DNA from 2 places in the Mesorhizobium sp. M7A.F.Ce.TU.012.03.2.1 genome. Region 2 is predicted to be linked to the other one. Evidence: predicted binding sites of a transcription regulator. Region 2 holds the regulator's gene; the other holds the start of a gene.
The links. The regulator HrcA, encoded in region 2, represses chaperone genes, less so after heat shock. The targets are predictions, from matches to a motif close to GTTAGCACTCNCNNNNNGNGAGTGCTAAC.
Positions count from the first base shown of each region.

Region 1: a site for HrcA is predicted at 1,466-1,494, ahead of EJ079_RS18530 (co-chaperone GroES). Genes of this name have one in related genera too.

Region 1 is NZ_CP034779.1:3,807,417-3,810,792, reverse strand. It holds gene groL (chaperonin GroEL) at 1-1,014, opposite strand, end outside; gene EJ079_RS18530 (co-chaperone GroES) at 1,048-1,410, opposite strand; gene EJ079_RS18525 (hypothetical protein) at 1,661-1,909, shown strand; gene EJ079_RS18520 (DUF1488 domain-containing protein) at 1,906-2,172, shown strand; gene EJ079_RS18515 (hypothetical protein) at 2,201-2,392, opposite strand; gene EJ079_RS18510 (hypothetical protein) at 2,398-2,601, opposite strand; tRNA gene EJ079_RS33350 (tRNA-Cys) at 2,792-2,867, opposite strand; gene EJ079_RS18505 (LacI family DNA-binding transcriptional regulator) at 3,292-3,376, shown strand, end outside.
Region 2 is NZ_CP034779.1:1,396,418-1,399,793, forward strand. It holds gene EJ079_RS06740 (VOC family protein) at 1-211, opposite strand, end outside; gene rph (ribonuclease PH) at 476-1,192, opposite strand; gene hrcA (heat-inducible transcriptional repressor HrcA) at 1,391-2,473, shown strand; gene EJ079_RS06755 (hypothetical protein) at 2,498-2,695, shown strand; gene EJ079_RS06760 (sorbosone dehydrogenase family protein) at 2,794-3,376, shown strand, end outside.

The DNA.
Region 1 (3,376 bases), 2.4 Mb from region 2:
GGTGCCGGCCCCGTCGATGATCGTGGTGGTGTCCTTCTCGATCAGCACACGCTTGGCGCGGCCGAGCATCTCGATGGTGACGTTTTCGAGCTTGATGCCGAGGTCTTCCGAGATCATCTGGCCTGATGTCAGCACGGCGATGTCTTCCAGCATTGCCTTGCGGCGATCGCCGAAGCCCGGCGCCTTGACGGCCGCGACCTTGAGGCCGCCGCGCAGCTTGTTGACGACCAGCGTCGCCAGAGCCTCGCCCTCGACGTCCTCGGAGATGATCAGCAGCGGCCTGCCGCTCTGCACCACCGCTTCGAGGATCGGCAGCATCGCCTGCAGATTGCCGAGCTTCTTCTCGTGGATGAGGATGTAGGGCTCTTCCAGCTCGACGCGCATCTTGTCGGCATTGGTGACGAAATAGGGCGAGAGATAGCCGCGGTCGAACTGCATGCCTTCGACGACGTCGAGTTCGGTCTCGGCGGTCTTGGCTTCCTCGACGGTGATGACGCCGTCATTGCCGACCTTGTCCATCGCTTTGGCGATCATCTCGCCGACGCTGGCATCGCCATTGGCGGCGATGGTGCCGACCTGTGCGATCTCGGCCGACGACTTGACCTTCTTGGCGCGCGCCTGGATTTCCTTGACCACGGCGGAAACCGCCTGGTCGATGCCGCGCTTCAAATCCATGGGGTTCATGCCGGCGGCGACCAGCTTGGCGCCTTCGCGCAGGATCGAGGCGGCCAGCACCGTGGCGGTGGTGGTGCCGTCACCGGCGAGGTCGTTGGTCTTCGAGGCCACTTCGCGCACCATCTGGGCGCCCATGTTCTCGAACTTGTCGGCAAGCTCGATTTCCTTGGCGACGGTGACGCCGTCCTTGGTGATGCGCGGCGCGCCATAGGCCTTGTCGATGATGACGTTGCGGCCCTTGGGGCCGAGCGTGACCTTCACCGCATTGGTGAGGATCTCGACGCCGCGCAGCATGCGGTCGCGCGCGTCGGTGGAGAATTTGATTTCCTTGGCAGACATGATTTTTATCCAGTTCGTTCGGAGAAAATGAGGTCAGGCAGCTTTCTTGGCGGCCACGGTCTTGTCGGTTGCGGCCGTCTCGCTCTTGTCGATGATGCCAGTCTCGCTCTTGTCGATGACGCCCATGATGTCGGCTTCCTTCATGATCAGAAGGTCCTCGCCGTCGATCTTGACCTCGGTGCCCGACCATTTGCCGAACAGGATGAAGTCGCCGGCCTTGACGTCGAGCGGAACAAGCGTGCCGTTTTCGTCGCGTGCGCCAGGGCCGACGGCGATGACTTCGCCCTCCTGCGGCTTTTCCTTGGCAGTGTCGGGGATGATGATCCCGCCCTTGGATTTGATATCGCCTTCGGCGCGACGAATGACGACGCGGTCGTGGAGTGGCCGAAATTTCATGGGAACTTTCTTTCTGGGGCCGGCACAGGCGGCCACGCCCCTCCTCTATAGACGCGTTGGCACTCGATAGATAGGAGTGCCAAAAATTATTCGCGGGCCAAATTAAATATTCAAAAGTATTATTTCAGCTGGCCGTTTCGTGATATCCGCAGAATGTCAAATAATTCAAAAGATTGAATTTTGCCGATCGAGTGCCTATTTATCGGACAAGTTCACTTTCACGATTTCAGGCACAAGGGAGATTTCTTCGATGGCCGAAGGCAATCAGACGATCATGGAAAAAGCTGAAGCCCGCTTTGTCGACAAGCAGAAGAAGACAGCGGAGAAAAACAAGGCGACCGCCGAATATATGTCCGAGGCAAGAGCCAGGGAGATCAAGACGGCAAGGCTGAGGGAGCTTCGGCTGGCCAAGGAAGAGGCCGATCGTGTCGCCGAGGCCCTCAATCCTACGCCGAAGAAGAAGCGGGCGACCAAGAAAGCCACGGAGGCCAAGACATGAGCCTCACCTTCCCCAACCCCAGCCGCAGCTATGACGAAGCGGGCCAGCGCATTCGTTTCGTCGGCCATGACGGCATGTTCCAGATCTCATTTTCCGTCGCTGCCGACGCCATGGCCAAGATGCGGCCGGGCACTGCTGCCGATGAAGCCGGTTATCTCCAGACATTCGACACCGAGAGCAGCGCCATCCGCGAGGTGGCGTCGAAGGCCTACGACCGCACCCGCAAGAGCATGTATGTGCTGACGGCGGCCGATTTCGGCTGAAATGCCGGCGAGTTGGCGCTGACCGCGATCAGGTCTTGCGCTCGGCCCTTTCGCGGCGTTTGACGTCGCGGACATTCATCTGCACGACCATGTCCTCGGCCTCGCGCGGCCCCATCCCGACCATCACCTTTTGCCGGACAACCGCAGGCTGGCCGGTGAAGACATCGATGATGCTCCAACTCTGGGGAAGCTCCATGCGCACCGTGTAGCGGTTGGCCATGCCGGTCAGCCTTGCATCCTGAAAAACACGGCGCCCAGGATCAGCACCGTCCAGGCGACGACCGACAGTTTCAGCACCATGCCGCCATGCGCGGCCAGAAGCTTCCGCAGGTGCGGCACACCTGCCGGCGAGATTGGTGCCGCCGCCAAGGCGACAGGGGTCTTGAGGCCAAGTTTTCCAAAAACGGGCAGCAGCGACGGTTCACGCACGAAAGGCCTCGAATGTCAGGAAAAAGCGAAGCAACAACGCTCGCCTCCCTTCCATAGCACTCTTTTCGCGAGCGCCTGCATGCCAAATTCAAGACAGGACTGCTTTGACGGCCGGTCCGTACTGCCTTCGCAACACACAATCTATTCGTGGGACCTGACTGCGCTCGGGGCAGATTGGGACGCCAAATTCTGGAGGCCTCGCCTCGGGATCGAACCGAGGCTTCAGAGATTTGCCGTCTCCAGCGTAGCCGCTCCGCCACGAGGCCATGGCTGTCGAAGTAGCGGCCAAATATTTACGGAAAGGTTAATCCCGAGGGGATTGTTCAGAATTTTCGGGATCGAGTTTCAGAGTGTTCGCCAGCCAACCTTGCCGGGCCTAGCTTCCGGCACAGAGTTGCGATCCCTCACGCCCAAGCGGCAGCCCGCCCCGTCTCGACCGAGGGCCTCCAGCACTGCGACTGACGTTCTTCCCCTGAGCTACGCGCTTCCGAGGCTGCTTTATACCCCGGGTTGCATTTCGGAGGAGAGGAGCGGAGGCCAACCAACTTTCCCCTTGAACAGCGATTCGATCTGGCTTAGCTTCATCTGAGAAAAGGTTTTCCCAAGCAATTGTCGTTGGGCTCGGCCACCAGCCGGGCCTCATCCGGCTCGGTAAGAGAAAACCTTTTCCCAACCAAGGATCTCGGCGCGATGCCATCGGACGATCTGCCTGTTCCGGTCTTTTCCAAGCCAGTCACCTTGCGTGACGTGGCCGCCCAGGCCGGAGTCAGTGTCG
Region 2 (3,376 bases):
ACGGCACCGGCAGCCTGGCGTCAGGCGCCGGCGGCACTTTCGTCGCCTCGGCATTGAAGACGAGCAGCACGCCCGGCCCGCAGCGGAAGAAGAGGTGGCGGCCGTCGACCTTGCCTAGGAGATTGAGGCCGAGGATGTCGGTGAAGAACGTTTCCGCGGCGGTCAGGTCTGTGACGTAGAGGGCCGATTCCAGGATCGCGGAGGGTGTCACGAGGCGCCCCCCTCTGGCCTGCCGGCCCCGGCCCTTCGCTGCCGCTCTGGGCGTTCGTTGTTCGGAAAGCCAAGCAATTGGCTTTCCGTCCGCTTCGCGGACCACGCCTCACCCCCCTCAGGTGGGGAGATTAGCAGCTTCTGCATTGTCGCGCACCCTGCAACGCCGGAGATTGGCGAAGACCGAAATGGCATCCGATCTCCCCCCTTGAGGGGGAGATGGCCGGCAGGCCAGAGGGGGGTGTTCAAGCTCGGCATTTAAGTCCTAAGCCACCGCCATCTGCTGCAGACTAACCAAGCGCTGGATGCCCTTCTTGGCCAGACCCATCAAATCCGCGAACTGCTCTTCCGAAAAGGGCTCGCCCTCGGCGGTGCCCTGGATCTCGACGATGCCGCCCTTGCCGGTCATGACGAAATTGGCGTCGGTGCCGGCCGCGGAATCCTCGACATAGTCGAGGTCGATGACCGGCTGGCCGTCATGGATGCCGCAGGAGATCGCCGCGACGTGGTCTTTCAGCACCTTGGCGACGCTGGCCATCTGGCGCGCTTCCATCCAGCGCAGGCAGTCATACAGCGCCACCCAGCCGCCGGTGATCGATGCGGTGCGGGTGCCGCCATCGGCCTGGATGACGTCGCAGTCGACGGTGATCTGCTGCTCGCCCAGCGCCTGCAGGTCGACCACGGCGCGCAGGGAGCGGCCGATCAGCCGCTGGATTTCCAGCGTGCGGCCGCCCTGCTTGCCGGCCGAAGCCTCGCGGCGCATGCGCTCGCCGGTCGAGCGCGGCAGCATGCCGTATTCGGCCGTCACCCAGCCCTTGCCGGAATTGCGCATCCAGCCCGGCACTTTTTCCTCGAGGCTGGCCGTGCACAGGACATGCGTGTCGCCGAACTTCACCAGGCATGAGCCTTCGGCATGCTTGGAGACGCCGCGCTCGAAGGAGATGGCACGCATTTCGTCGAATTGGCGTTTGGAAGGGCGCATTCAGGCTGCTTTCTTGTCATTTTTCGGAATCTTGGCCGGCTTGTAACCGCATGGGACGCGTGGCGCAAAGGAAAATGGCCTGACGATCTGACACAGACACCGGGTGGTCCCACAAAGACACCCGGTGATCTCACACAGACACCGGGTTGCGCGGGTGCAGTGTAAGTCTGTATCCTTGGGCCGGAGGTTTTTGGCCGTATGACCAAGGCAGTCGATCCCGCTTCGCAGTCGCCCGCGCTCCAGTCGCTCGACATGCGTTCGCGCGACATCTTTCGGCGCATCGTCGATTCCTATCTCAAGGACGGCGAACCCGTGGGCTCGCGCAGCCTGTCGCGCATCCTGCCGTCTTCGCTGTCCCCGGCCACCATCCGCAACGTCATGAGCGACCTCGAGCATCTCGGCCTGATCTACGCGCCGCACATTTCGGCCGGCCGGCTGCCGACGCAGGCCGGCCTGCGTTTCTTCGTCGATGCCTTCATGGAGCTTGGCGATCTTTCCGACGAGGAGCGCCGCGCCATCGAGGCACAGGTTCGGGCGTCCGGCTCGGGCGCGACGCTGGAACACATGCTGACCGAGGCCAGCCAGATGCTGTCGGGCATGTCGCGCGGCGCCGGCCTGGTGCTGGCCGCCAAGAACGAGGTGGCGCTGAAGCACATCGAATTCATCCAGCTCGAACCGACCAAGGCGCTGGCAGTGCTGGTGTCGCAGAATGGCGACGTCGAAAACCGCGTCGTCGAGCTGCCCGCCGGCATCACCGTCTCGCAACTGCACGAGGCCTCGAATTTCCTCAACGCCCATATACGCGGCCGCACGCTGGCCGAGGCGCGGATCGAGATCGCCCGCATCAAGGAAGAAACCAGGGCCGCGCTCGACACGCTGTCGCAGGACCTGGTCGAGAAGGGGCTGGCGGTGTGGGCCGGCGCCGATAGCGGCCTGCCGGCACGGCTCATCGTGCGCGGGCGCGCCAATCTGCTCGAAAACGTCACCGCCCAGGCCGACATCGAACTGCTGCGGCATCTGTTCGAGGACATGGAGACGCAGGACGGGCTTATCCAGCTGCTTGACCTCGCCGAGCAGGGCTCGGGCGTGCGCATATTCATCGGCTCGGAAAACAAGCTGTTTTCGCTGTCGGGCTCGTCGCTGGTCGTCGCCCCATATCGCGACAAGGATGCCCGCGTCGTCGGCGCGCTCGGCGTCATCGGCCCGACCCGGCTGAACTACGCGCGCATCGTCCCAATGGTCGACTATACGGCGCAGCTGATTTCACGCATGCTGCGCTGAGCTGATCCAACCGAGGAGACGATGATGGCGCTCGAAGAATTCAAGGCCCGGATCAGCCTCCTGCTGGAGGAGATGGTCAACCAGCCGGAAGACCAGCACGAGATCCAGGAGCAGTTGCGCGAAAAACTGCAGGAAATGCGCGCCATGGGCCTGCCGCTGCCGGCCGATCTCGTCGAGTTGGAAAAACGCCTCGACGACGATTTTTACGCCGCCGGGACCTGAACCGGGAAACCGGAAGCTTCCTCCACCTCATCATGTGCCGTGGAACGATCGACGAAACCGGTCGTTCCTGTTTTCACGCCCAAACATTGGAGGACCGAATGATGCGTTTTGCCGGCCCCGCACTTTCCGCCGCACTGTTTCTCTCGACCGCTTCATTCGCCCAGCAGGCGGACGAGCCGGCGCTGAAAGGCGCGGACGCTTTCGGCGACTGGCGAGCGGACAAGCCGGGCACACGCCGCCTGATCAGACCGGATGATCTGCCTAAGCCCTATGCCAACAGATCGACCTCTAACAGCGCCGGCGTTGCGGACATGCCGGCAGACGCGAAGCTGCAACTGCCGCCGGGGTTCTCGGCTGAGCTGGTTGCATCCGGCATCGACAATCCACGCGTCGTGCGCGTCGCGCCGAACGGCGACCTGTTCGTCGCCGACAGCAAAGCCAACCAGGTCCGCATCTATCGCCTCGCCGAAGGCGGTGCGAGCCCTGTGCAGGACGGCATCTTTGCCGGCAGTCTCAAACGGCCCTATGGCATTGCCTTCTATCCGCCGGGCGCTGACCCGCAATGGGTCTATGTCGCCAATAGCGACAGCATCGTGCGCTTTGCCTACCGCAATGGCGACCTGAAGGCCTCCGGCGATCCGGAAACCATCGTCGGCAACATCCCTGCCAGTCATCACTGGA